3 regions of the Shewanella goraebulensis genome follow, and region 1 is predicted to be linked to each of the others. Evidence: predicted binding sites of a transcription regulator. Region 1 holds the regulator's gene; each other region holds the start of a gene.
The links. Region 1 encodes sigma-54, which starts transcription at its own class of promoters, with help from an activator protein. Its sites were predicted from a motif close to GTTGGCACGNNNNTNGNNT; they were not measured.
Positions count from the first base shown of each region.

Region 2: the regulator sigma-54 is predicted to act here: its motif matches at 1,368-1,386, upstream of QPX86_RS09060 (YccF domain-containing protein).
Region 3: the regulator sigma-54 is predicted to act here: its motif matches at 2,158-2,176, upstream of fliE (flagellar hook-basal body complex protein FliE).

Region 1 is NZ_CP126972.1:626,195-630,486, forward strand. It holds gene rapZ (RNase adapter RapZ) at 1-583, opposite strand, end outside; gene ptsN (PTS IIA-like nitrogen regulatory protein PtsN) at 580-1,023, opposite strand; gene hpf (ribosome hibernation promoting factor) at 1,026-1,313, opposite strand; gene QPX86_RS02630 (RNA polymerase factor sigma-54) at 1,337-2,821, opposite strand; gene lptB (LPS export ABC transporter ATP-binding protein) at 3,025-3,756, opposite strand; partial or broken gene lptA (lipopolysaccharide transport periplasmic protein LptA) at 4,071-4,292, opposite strand, start outside.
Region 2 is NZ_CP126972.1:2,172,203-2,176,494, reverse strand. It holds gene QPX86_RS09065 (1-aminocyclopropane-1-carboxylate deaminase/D-cysteine desulfhydrase) at 141-1,154, opposite strand; gene QPX86_RS09060 (YccF domain-containing protein) at 1,448-1,861, shown strand; gene QPX86_RS09055 (EVE domain-containing protein) at 1,991-2,449, opposite strand; gene QPX86_RS09050 (LysR family transcriptional regulator) at 2,451-3,362, opposite strand; gene QPX86_RS09045 (homogentisate 1,2-dioxygenase) at 3,601-4,292, shown strand, end outside.
Region 3 is NZ_CP126972.1:3,441,703-3,445,994, reverse strand. It holds gene QPX86_RS14605 (sensor histidine kinase) at 1-680, shown strand, start outside; gene QPX86_RS14600 (sigma-54-dependent transcriptional regulator) at 673-2,022, shown strand; gene fliE (flagellar hook-basal body complex protein FliE) at 2,231-2,572, shown strand; gene fliF (flagellar basal-body MS-ring/collar protein FliF) at 2,682-4,292, shown strand, end outside; gene fliG (flagellar motor switch protein FliG) at 4,291-4,292, shown strand, end outside.

The DNA of each region.
Region 1 (4,292 bases):
GCTCTGTTTCCCAATGCGGATTGGGTAAGAAGCGCACATCAAACATAAAGTCTGCTTCAGCTGGCATACCATGCTTGAAGCCAAATGACTCAAAATGAATCACTAACTCTTTATCGATACTGCCCATTAATATTTGTCTGACTTGATCGCTGAGATCATAAATGGTCAATTGAGAGGTATCAATGTAGTGATCGACCATTTTAGCAATCGGTTCGAGTAAACGACCTTCTAGCTGAATAGCTTCTTGTAGCGAAATTTGGTTTTTAGATAGAGGATGTAATCGACGGGTTTCACTGTAGCGTTTAAGTAGAACCTGATCATTTGAGTTTAGAAATAAACTAATGATAGTCGTATCATCAGATAATAAGGCTATTTGCTCTTCTAGAACCTTGCCTTGCTCTTCAATATTTCGAACATCGACACTGATGGCGACAAGTTCGTTATTTCCCTTGAGCTGCTCAAGCAAACTGCCAATAAGTGGTAGAGGCAGGTTATCAACACAGTAATAACCTAAATCTTCTAATACCCTAAGTGCAACTGATTTACCTGAGCCTGATCGTCCTGATACGATGACAAGTTTCATGCAGTTATAACCTGATATAGTTCTGTAGCGTCATGACTCTTTCGAAGTCGCTTAAGGATTAATTTATCACTCAGTTTTTCAGCCATGGTAGACAGCGTACTTAAATGCTGTTGGCATTGATCTGAAGGAACTAGCAGTGCAAATAATATATCCACGGGTTTCTTGTCGATAGCATCAAACTCAATGCCTTCTTCACACTTGATCAAAATGGCTATCGGGTGTTCGATATCATTTAATCGACCATGGGGAATAGCTATGCCATTTCCAATACCTGTACTACCCATTTTTTCACGTGCTATTAAACTTTCAAAAATAGCCTGTGATGATAGGGTTGGGTACTGGGCAGCCATTAAATCGCTGATGAGTTCCAGTACTTTTTTCTTACTGCCCGGCGTGGCGCAGGTGGTGCACGCCGGTTGCAGAATGGTGCGAAGTTCCATTGTTAGTGTTTAATTAACTTCTCTTTATGTTTAATTACCTGACGGTCTAATTTGTCTATCAGGGCGTCAATTGCGACATACATATCTGCGTTTTGAGATACGGCAAAAACTTCACCTCCTTTGAGGTGTAATTTTGCTTCAGCAATTTGTTGCAGCTTCTGAACATTGAGCACAACGTGAACATTATTGATCTGTTCGAAGTGTCGTTCAAGCTTTGAAAACTTAGTTTGTACATACTCACGTAAAGATTGCGTGATTTCTACATGGTGCCCAGTCAGATTAATTTGCATAGATCATCCTCCATTACAAAGGCTTATAAGCTTTTGCGTTGGTTTGAGGGAGGGATGAGCATTGCTTCACGATATTTGGCGATCGTACGCCGAGCAACATTAATCCCTTGTTCAGCCAATAGCGTCGCCATTTTACTATCGCTAAGTGGCTTTTTCTGGTTTTCCGCTGCAACAAGCTTCTTAATAAAGGCACGAATTGCAGTAGAAGAACATTCTCCGCCATCATCAGTACTAACGTGGCTAGAGAAGAAATATTTTAGTTCAAAAAGTCCGCGAGGGGTGTGCATATATTTTTGAGTCGTCACACGAGAAATCGTCGACTCATGCATTTCAACTGCTTCAGCAATATCATTAAGCACCATCGGTTTCATGGCTTCTTCACCAAACTCAAAAAATCCTTGCTGAAATTGCACAATACAATTGGCCACTTTTAACAGGGTTTCATTGCGACTCTCAATACTCTTGATAAACCATTTTGCTTCTTGTAAGTGACCACGAATAAATTGGCTATCAGACTGACTTGCAGACCCTTTTGCCATGGCTGCGTATTGCTGATTCACACCAATTTTGGGCATGTTATCTGGATTGAGCTCTACGACCCAGCGGCCACTTTTCTTAAATACAGTCACATCAGGTATGACATATTCGTCTTTAATCGGCGTTATTTGTAAACCTGGACGCGGATTCAAGGTTTGAATAAATTGAATCGCTTCGCGTAAATCATCTTCTTTAAGCTTGGTTTTACGCATTAATAAGCGAAAGTCGCGGCCAGCAATTAAATCAAGGTGTTCACTAATGAGCAATTTTACATTGTCGATGCAGGGGATTTCATCTGGATATTGACCAAGTTGAATCATGAGACATTCACTTAAGTCTCTCGCTGCCACTCCTACAGGGTCAAAATGTTGCACGCGTTTAAGTACAGCTTCAACTTCGTCGAGTTCTATATCTTCAAGACCTAAGGCCTGCAATATGTCCTCAGTTGATTGGGTTAAGTAACCGCGTTCATCAACGGCGTCGATAATAGCTGTGGCAATAACAAGATCGTTTTCAGAAAAAGGAGTCAGGTTTTTTTGCCACTCAAGGTGTTCATATAAGCCTTCGGTGGTTTCACCTTGAAAAGGCATATCGTCATCACGAGCGACGGCCCCAGAGCCTGAACTAGGCGATGCGGTATAGACTTCATCCCATGTAGTATCCATCGGGAGATCTTCTGGCATCGACTCTTTGGTTAATGATTCCGTGGTATCAACGGTAGAGGTGTCTTTTTCAACGGTAACTTGGCTATTATCGCTAAAATCAGTGTCGGTTTGCTGGGCGTTTTCTTTTACGGGTTCTTTGGCTTTAGCAAACTCATCTTCGAGCTCAAGGAGAGGGTTTGAGTCAAGTGCTTGTTGAATTTCTTGCTGTAGCTCCAATGAGGAAAGTTGCAATAAGCGTATGGCTTGTTGCAACTGAGGGGTCATCGTCAGGTGTTGACCCATTTTGAGTTGGAGTGAGGCTTTCATTTACCGCTTATCCCTAATTGAATTTCATCATCGCGACTAACAATTGTGTGGGTCTAGCACCTTTTTATCGTTTTCTAGACTGACGTTAAACAATGCTTTGGTTTAGCATTTAGTTCAACGATAAGTTGAGTCTAGAACATAGCACTAAAAAGTGGGACTGATACTGGTCGCGAAATGCCATATTGTGCACTAAAGAATGCTAACTATAGCTTGAATTGCTCACCTAAGTATACTGACCTGACTTGCTGATTGTCTAAGATTTCAGCAGGCGTGCCTTCTGCAATTAAATCACCGTGGCTGACAATATACGCGCGCTCACACACATCAAGTGTTTCACGAACATTATGGTCTGTAATTAACACACCTAAACCACGACTTTTTAATTGTTGAATAATTTTCTTGATATCTATCACAGAGATAGGATCAACACCTGCGAAAGGCTCATCCAATAAAATGAACTTAGGATTGGCTGCCAATGCGCGTGCGATTTCTACCCGGCGACGTTCACCACCCGATAATGCCATGCCTTGGCTATCGCGAATATGAGTGATATTGAACTCTTCTAATAAGTGTTCTAATTCTTCAATGCGCTGCTCTGTGGTTAAACTCTTGCGGGTTTGTAACACAGCCATAATGTTATCGTGTACGGTCAGCTTTCGAAAAATACTGGCTTCTTGTGGTAAATAACCAATGCCTTTGCGAGCGCGGAGATGCATTGGATCTGCAGTGAGATCGTCAGAATCAATTAATATCCGGCCTTTATCGCTTTTAACTAAACCAACCACCATATAAAAGGTGGTGGTTTTACCTGCGCCATTTGGCCCTAATAGCCCCACAATTTGCCCAGTTTTAACTGTCAGGCTGACATTTTTAACTACTTGGCGGCTTTTATAACTTTTCGCCAAGTTTTCAGCTGTTAACGTTATTTGTGTCATTATTGAGTTTGCTCTAGCGCTGGTGCTTCAGGTAATGAATCTGTATTTGGCTTATCTTTAACTTGTTGGCCTTCAATTGAAGTCTCTATATTTGCTTCAGGTACTTCGATGACGGGCATTGCCGATTCAGAACTATTCTTGTGAGTATCAGTTTCTTCAGTAGTTGTTATGTCTGTAGAAGTTATTTCAGCATTATTGGCTTCTGTTTTCTCTTCACTGATAGATGTAGCTTGATTCTCAATGAGCTTTTCTGACTCTTCTGCTTTTGGTGATTCTAATTCAGGCTGCTCTGAATTATCTGTTGAGTCATTTAAATCTGGATAGTTTTCTGGTTGGAAAATCGTAATAACGCGATCTTTACCATCACCAGTACTTTCAGCAATCAATTGTTGCTTATCAATATTATAGCTAATCAAGTTACCAGTAACTTGGCTGCCAGCTTGATCAAGTTTAGCGTTGCCTTTTAGGGTCAAAATACTAGTAGCGAGTTCATATTTGATTTCATTCGCACTTGCAGTACCAATACGACCGTCATC
Region 2 (4,292 bases), 1.5 Mb from region 1:
GTATTTCATCTCACACTATACCGGACGTTTATTAGAACTGAGCAATATGAAAAGAACCTCCCTCTTTCAACCCGTTTATATTAATACTTCACTTTTATTCTTCTCAAATACCCTTTAATCTAGTTTCAAAGGACGCTCAATCAGCCATACTTTCGTTTATATCTAGCCAACATACTTGGGTTACCCAGCTGTCCACCTTGGTGCAAATACATCAATGGCAATGAACTGTCAATTTGAGGCACTCTTGCTGGGCTTGTCAGAAAATGTTCTAGCATAATAAAACCCACAGGGTCGTATAGCAGTTCAAATTCAATTCCGGTTTCACACGCTCGTTGCCACATTTCGTAGCATTGCCGATTCAATTTACCGAAATGATATTTAGTGCCATTTGAAATTATTGTTGGGTGATAGGCACTATTATCAGTCAACTGATTAAATTGCAGCTTTAAATATTCGTCACCGCCCACACAGCTACATGTCAGTACATTCACTTTAGGCTTGTTATTACTTGCCTGCTTGATAAAGAAACGCTGGAGGAATAAAGCGGTAGTACCAGTACCTGAGGGCAGAAATAGATTTAATTCAATACAATTGTGCAGCTGCGCCCAATCTAAAATTTGCTTACCAAGTTGCTCAAGTCCAACAGAGGCATACTCACAGCGGCCGCCTTCAGGAATGTACAACTCATTTGCCAATGCGTTTTTAGATAAACTCACCACATATTCTTCCAGTGATAAGTTTTGATCTACATTAATATAATCAGAGATGCTAACATTTTTAAAGTCAGTCGCACTTTCAAAGTCTTTAGCCTGCAGCTTGTCTATCGCAGATTTCTCTATGATATTGGCGCCATTATTTAATGCAGCAAGGTAATTGCCTTGAGGATTTTTCTTTAAGTAATCAGCAATATGATCAACATAATAATCGAGTTGCCAACCACGCATTTTAGCCAGCACAGCGAGTGAATGGAGCGAATTGGCTTGGGCTGAGCCATAACCCACTACTTTACTGATGTGAGGGAAATCATTAGCTAAAAAATATTGAAACTTCCGCGCTTTATTACCACTAAAATCAGGGTGAATAAGGTCATCTCTTTTAACAAATATTTCTCGACCGGCAAACATCATCGACTCGACAGGAGTTGCAGCAAACATAACTTTTCACTTGTTAATTTATTTAAAAACTTTAAAGGAGTATTTTACCTAATATTTAGTGAAAACCGCTATATCTAACTTTTACACTCAGAACTTACATAGTGTTAAAAACTTAACCCGCCTTTAAAACCCCAACACCAAACACACATTTTACGTCTTACAATCAGAAGCTTACGATTAAAAACTGGTAATTTCAAACACTCCTTCTCTATAGTTGGCATATTTCTCGCTTATCAGTATATAAGTTAACGATTAGGTTAATAATCAATTCAATCGAAATTAAGGGATTATCAATGTCAGTGTTGAGATTAATATTTAATATTGCATGGTTCATCATGGGTGGTTTTGTGATGGGGCTTGCTTGGTGGCTTGCGGGCATCTTATGTTTTATCAGTATTATTGGTATTCCTTTTGGTCGCGCATGTTTCGTTATTGGTGAAATGGCATTTTGGCCATTTGGTCAAGAAAATGTAAACCGTAAACACCTTTCAGGAATTGAAGACTTTGGTACAGGCCCATTAGGTATGGTGGGTAATGTGATTTGGTTTCTATTCTGCGGAATATGGTTAGCCATTGGCCATCTGACCCATGCATTAGCCTGTTTTGTTACCATTATAGGTATCCCATTTGCGATACAGCATGTAAAACTAGCACTATTAAGTCTTACGCCTATTGGTCAAACCATTGTAGCTAAAGAAAGCTATTAACCGATATAACATAAAGTGGTTAGTATTAAGCTGATAGCTAGATAATAACGAAAAAGGAACTCAATTGAGTTCCTTTTTTATACACTTTTAATCACTTAGTTTTAAATATCAATGACAATATTAATGCATTTACTCAAGGGACAATATGTAATCAAACTCTTGCTGAGTAACCGGTTGTACACTAAGTCTTGCTCCTTTACTGACGAGCACCATTTCAGCTAGATTAGGATCTGCTTTTAACTCTGTCAGCGTTATAATACGGCTAAATTTAGCTTTAAAAGTCAAATCTACAGCCACCCAGCGTGGGTTATCAATAGAGGAATTCGCATCAAAGTAAGTTGAAGCTTGATCAAAAGCACTTTGATCAATAAATGGCGCTGACGACACAGTGGCTAAACCCACAATGCCTGGCACTTTACAGCTAGAGTGATAAAAAAACACAATATCGCCAAGATCTACTTTATCCCGTAAAAAATTACGAGCCTGATAATTTCTGATCCCATCCCAAGTTTCTGTTTGATTTTCGCAATGTGCTAAATCATCAATACTGAACTCATCTGGCTCAGACTTCATTAACCAAAAAGCCATATCATGCTCCCTCTATTTGGCGCTGTTTATCAAATAATGCGAATTCTTCTAAAATTAAATCAGTAAATAACTGCCCTGCTCTACCAAGAGGTCGCTCTAGTGTTGAAACAAGTTGCGGCGTAAAACGAAACCGATGACCACCAACAAAATCTACAAGCGCTAACTGATTTGCAGCAAGTTCTTCATTAATTAGAAACTCCGGCATCCAGCCAAAGCCTAACCCTTTTAATAACGCATTTTTTTTCATGATAAAACCTGACAAGTAAAACACTTTATCACCGCCAAATTGTAGCTCATCTCGCTGCTGAGTCGGTGCTGAGTCTTCAATGGTGAGTTCAACATGCTGTTGTAATTCAGTTAAACTGATTGATTGCTTAGTGGCTAACGGATGCTGTGCTGCACACACTAATAGGCTTGTAACGGTGGGCAACTGTTTAGCAGAGAAATATGGTGCGGCGGTATAATCTTTAACTAACATCAAATCCGCTTTATCTCGTTCAAATCGATGTTGAACTCCGCCTAAAAACTCCATATTCAACTGTACTTTAGTCGGCACATTATGTTCAGACATTCGTTGCAGCGCAGTCATAATAGGCTCCATTGGGAGTGCACCATCTATGACTAATTCAAGCTTTGGCTCCCACCCTTCACTAAAGCGACTCGCTAAGTGTTCAATATTGGATAAATGCTGCAGTAACCGTTGGCCTTCAGCTAAGATAACCTTTCCTTCTGGAGTTAATTCGGCTCGATATTGCTCGCGGTTAAATAATTGTACCCCTAAGTGCTGCTCAAGCTTTTTCACTTGGTAACTTACGGCTGATTGAGCCTTATGCAAACGCTCAGATGCTTTAGCAAAACTACCTTCTTCTACAAGTACTTGCAGAACATTAAAGGCTTCTACATCAATTTTCATATATCCCTCACGCTTAGGCTCTGTCCAATTGCCGTGACACTATTGTAAACAAATCGATACCATCAAAAAATCTAATTGAGTTAAGTGGTTTATTATTCTTTTTTTTGTTCATTCTAGCAACTAAATTGATAACTAGATCACAAAGTATTTGATTCTTTTGCGCTAGAAACACTAACAATAATCGTGCAACAAGCTAATCAAGGCTTATAAAATGAGTAAATAGGGTTAAGGAGTCAGTATGCCTTTTTATGTTCAGCAAGGTCAGATACCTGCTAAACGTCATATCGCTTTTAAGAAAGAGTCAGGCGAGTTGTACCGTGAAGAGTTATTTTCGACCCACGGTTTTTCAAATATTTACTCCAATAAATATCACCATAATATGCCAACGAAGGCGTTAGAAGTCGCTCCATACTCACTAGAGCACGGTAAGGCTTGGCAAGATTCATTAATTCAAAACTATAAACTCGACTCTCGCCAAGCTGACTGTGAAGGTAACTTTTTCAGTGCACGGAATAAGATTTTTTTTAACAGTGATGTGGCGATGTACACCGCCAAAGTCACTACAGATACTGCTAAGTTCTATCGTAATGCATACGCTGATGAAATCGTATTTGTGCATCAAGGTGAAGGTAAATTACTCAGTGAGTATGGCGAACTAGACGTTAAACAATGGGATTATTTAGTGATCCCTCGTGGTACGACTTATCAGCTTAAATTTAACGACTACGAAAATGTTCGTTTATTTATTATCGAGTCATTTTCAATGGTTGAGGTGCCAAAACATTTTCGTAATGAATATGGCCAGATGCTCGAATCAGCTCCCTACTGCGAGCGAGATTTTAGAACCCCAACCTTAACAGAAGCAATTGTTGAACAAGGTGAGTTCCCTCTTGTCAGCAAGTTTGGTGACAAATATCAAGTCACCACGCT
Region 3 (4,292 bases), 2.1 Mb from region 1:
CGATGTTGTACGCATCAAACCTTGCGAGTCCCAAACTAAACGATACTGCTAGAAAACGCTTTCAAACTAAGCTAGTTGACAGATTAAATGAGCTTGAGCGTCAAGTGAATGACATGTTGTTAATGGCAAAAAATAAACAAGATGATGCTTCTGAACCTATGATAGCAGAGGATATTATTGAACCTGTTTTAGCAAGTTGTGAACCCATTGCAGAGAATAAACAATGTAAGCTAAATTACTTCAACAATAGCAACGAGCAAATACTAGCGAATGGAAATGCGTTAAGTTCTGCAATTAATAATTTAGTGATGAATAGCTTGGAAGCTAATGCAACTGAAATTAGGATTATCACGGCTTCATCAGGTACTCATATTCATATCGATGTGATTGATAATGGCAAAGGGTTAGCTGCGGAAATGCAGCAACAAATTTTGGAGCCATTTTTTACCACTAAAAGTCAAGGAACCGGCTTAGGACTTGCTGTGGTGCAAACCGTGGTTAGAAACCATAATGGGACAGTACAAGTTTCATCACAACCTAATAAAGGGTGTTTGATAAGACTTTCATTTCCGATTTATCAAGCAATAAAACCACAAGCGGCCGAACTTGCCGCGAAAGAATCTATTAATAGTGAACCTTTAACTGCAAAGTTGACAGGTGTGGAGACATCACATGGTTGAAGCAAAACTCTTACTCGTTGAAGACGATGAATCTTTACGTGAGGCCTTGCTTGATACACTGCTTTTAGCAAGCTATGAATGTGTCGATGTTGCTTCTGCTGAAGATGCCATTATTGCGTTAAAATCAGCTGAATTTGATATGGTGATCAGTGACGTGCAAATGGAAGGCATTGGTGGGATCGGATTGCTTAATTACTTACAGCAACAAAATAATAAAGTTCCCGTATTGCTAATGACAGCCTACGCCACAATTGACAGTGCTGTCAGTGCGATAAAATTAGGTGCTGTAGATTATCTAGCAAAACCTTTTGCGCCAGAAGTCCTACTAAATCAAGTGTCACGCTATCTACCATTGAAACAAAATCTAGATCAACCAGTGGTTGCTGACGATAAAAGTTTGGCATTACTGTCTATAGCACAACGAGTGGCAAGTTCTGATGCATCAGTTATGATTATGGGGCCAAGTGGTTCAGGTAAAGAAGTACTCGCACGTTATGTACATCAAAATAGTACCCGTTCAGAACAACCTTTTATAGCTATTAATTGTGCTGCAATTCCTGAAAATATGCTTGAAGCCACGTTATTCGGTTATGAAAAAGGCGCGTTTACTGGCGCATATCAAGCTTGTCCAGGTAAGTTTGAGCAAGCCCAAGGCGGCACCATTTTATTAGATGAAATTTCAGAGATGGAATTAGGCTTACAAGCTAAATTGTTAAGGGTGCTGCAAGAGCGCGAAGTTGAACGTTTAGGTGGTCGCAAAACCATCTCATTAGATGTGCGAGTCTTGGCAACATCAAATCGTGATTTAAAAGAAATGGTCGCTGCTGGAGGTTTTAGGGAAGATTTATATTATCGAATTAATGTTTTTCCACTAACTTGGCCAGCATTAAATCAACGTCCTGCTGATATTTTACCCTTGGCGCGTCACTTGTTGGTTAAACATGCTAAAAACGCCAATATCTCTCCAACTCCAGCTTTAGATGAAGTCGCATGCAGGCGTTTATTGACTTATCGCTGGCCGGGTAATGTGCGTGAGCTTGATAATGTTATTCAACGAGCGCTTATCCTTCACTCAGGGGATGGCATTTCAACCAATGATATTATCCTAGATTCCAGTGAAGTTGATTTACAACAACCTGAACCGAAGCAGTCGAAAACTGCTGCTGAAAATGACGGTTTAGGTGGAGAGTTAAAAGCGCAAGAGCATGTCATTATTTTAGAGACGTTAAACCAATGTAATGGTAGCCGTAAAGACGTGGCTGAAAAACTAGGTATTAGCGCAAGAACCTTACGTTATAAAATGGCAAAAATGCGCGATATGGGCATTCAGGTGCCCGCATAGAAAGTGCTTGTATAAATTCTTTTAAGTTTAATTTAACGAACCTAATCATGTGCTGATTAGGTTTGTTGGTTATTTGCTAGCCAAACTGTCCCATCTAAATGACAAATCAACATCATCTGTAGGCTTAACTCGATTGTTGGCATCTTACTTGCTAAATCTATTGTAACTGGTTTTTAGTCGTCAATTATCCGACGAATAGGAGATTACAATGCAGATTAGCTCGAACCCTTTCTTACAAGAGATGCAATCTCTTCGCGGTGAAATTTCACCTAATCTTCGTTCTCCAATGCAACCGGAAATGATCCAAAAAGTTGGCAATACTTCAGGTGCTGACTTTGGAGAATTGCTTTCTCAGGCGGTTGGTGGTGTGACAGAGTTGCAAAAAAACTCTGCCAACTTAGCCACCCGTTTAGAAATGGGGGACTCGACTGTGACCTTATCAGATACCGTAATTGCTCGAGAAAAATCTGGTGTGGCTTTTGAAGCGACAGTACAGGTAAGAAATAAGCTTGTAGAAGCTTATAAAGAAATTATGAGCATGCCTGTTTAGGCCTCTTTATTAGATTAGAAAGTAGGTAATTATTGTGAGTACAGACCTCGTATTAGATTCAGATACCGTGAGTGGCACAGGGATTCAGCAGGAGAATAAACCTGGTTTGATGAGTTCTTTTGGTAGTGCTGATTTTATGCGTCAAATTACTATGATCTTGGCATTAGCCGTGTGTTTAGTATTGGCTGTATTTATGATGATATGGGCGCAAGAACCAGAGTTTAGACCTTTAGGGCAAATGGAAACTAACGAAATGATCCAAGTACTGGACGTTTTGGATAAAAATAAAATTGCTTATAAAATTTCTGGTGATGTGGTTAGTATTCCTGAAGACAAATACCAAAATGTGAAATTATTATTAGGTCGTGCGGGTGTAGAAGCGTCAAGCCAACCAACAGATTATTTAAGCAAAGATAGCGGTTTTGGTGTGAGCCAACGAATGGAACAAGCCCGTTTAAAGCAAAGCCAAGAAGTTAATTTAGCGAGAGTGATTGAAGAGCTAAAAAGTGTTACCCGCGCCAAAGTGATTCTAGCCTTACCAAAAGAGAATGTATTTGCGCGCAACAAGTCAAAGCCAAGTGCGACAGTGGTTGTCAGTGTTCGTCGCGGTAGTCTAGGGCAAGAAGAAATCGATTCGATAGTTGATATTGTTGCTTCTGCTGTACAAGGTTTAGATCCTACGAGAGTTACCGTTACTGACTCAAATGGGCGTTTACTCAATTCAGGTAGCCAAGATGCGGCTTCTTCTAGAGCCCGTCGTGAACAAGAGCTGGTTCAACAGAAAGAATCAGAGTATCGCAATAAAGTTGACTCAATTTTAATGCCGATTTTAGGCCCTGAGAATTTCACTTCTCAAGTTGACGTCAACATGGACTTTACCGCGGTAGAGCAAACCGCTAAGCGTTTCTCGCCAGATTTACCTGCGATTCGTAGTGAAATGACAGTTGAGCGTAATTCATCTGGTCAATCGATGGGCGGTATACCTGGGGCATTATCAAACCAGCCGCCAATGGAATCTGATATTCCTCAAGAAGCCGGAGCAGCAGAAACAACTTCAACAACCGGAGATAGTCACCGCGAAGCCACAAGAAATTTTGAATTGGATACCACTATTAGTCATACACGTCAGCAAGTTGGGCAGGTTAGACGAGTGAGTGTGTCAGTCGCAGTTGATTATAAACCAGGGCCTGTTGATGAAAATGGTGTGGTAACAAGAATACCGAGAACCGAACAAGAATTGACAAATATTCGACGCTTGCTAGAAGGTGCAATGGGCTTTACAAGTCAGCGCGGGGATACCTTAGAAGTAGTGACAGTACCATTTATGGATCAGCTTATTGAAGCTTTACCTGAGCCTGAACTCTGGGAGCAGCCTTGGTTCTGGCGCGCTGTCAGACTGGTACTCGGTGCGTTTTTAGTTTTAGTGCTCATATTGTTTGTTATTCGCCCTATGCTGAATAAATTGCTGAAAACAAATGATGTTGAAATGCCTGAAGAAGCACGTTTGGGTCATGAGCTTGCTGAGATTGAAGATCAATATGCAGCAGACACTTTAGGGATGCTTAATACTAATCAAGCTGATTACAGTTATGCAGACGATGGCTCAATTCAAATACCTAATCTGCATAAAGATGATGATATGATTAAATCAATTCGGGCTTTAGTAGCAAATGAACCTGAACTTTCTACCCAAGTAATTAAGAGTTGGTTACAAGACGAT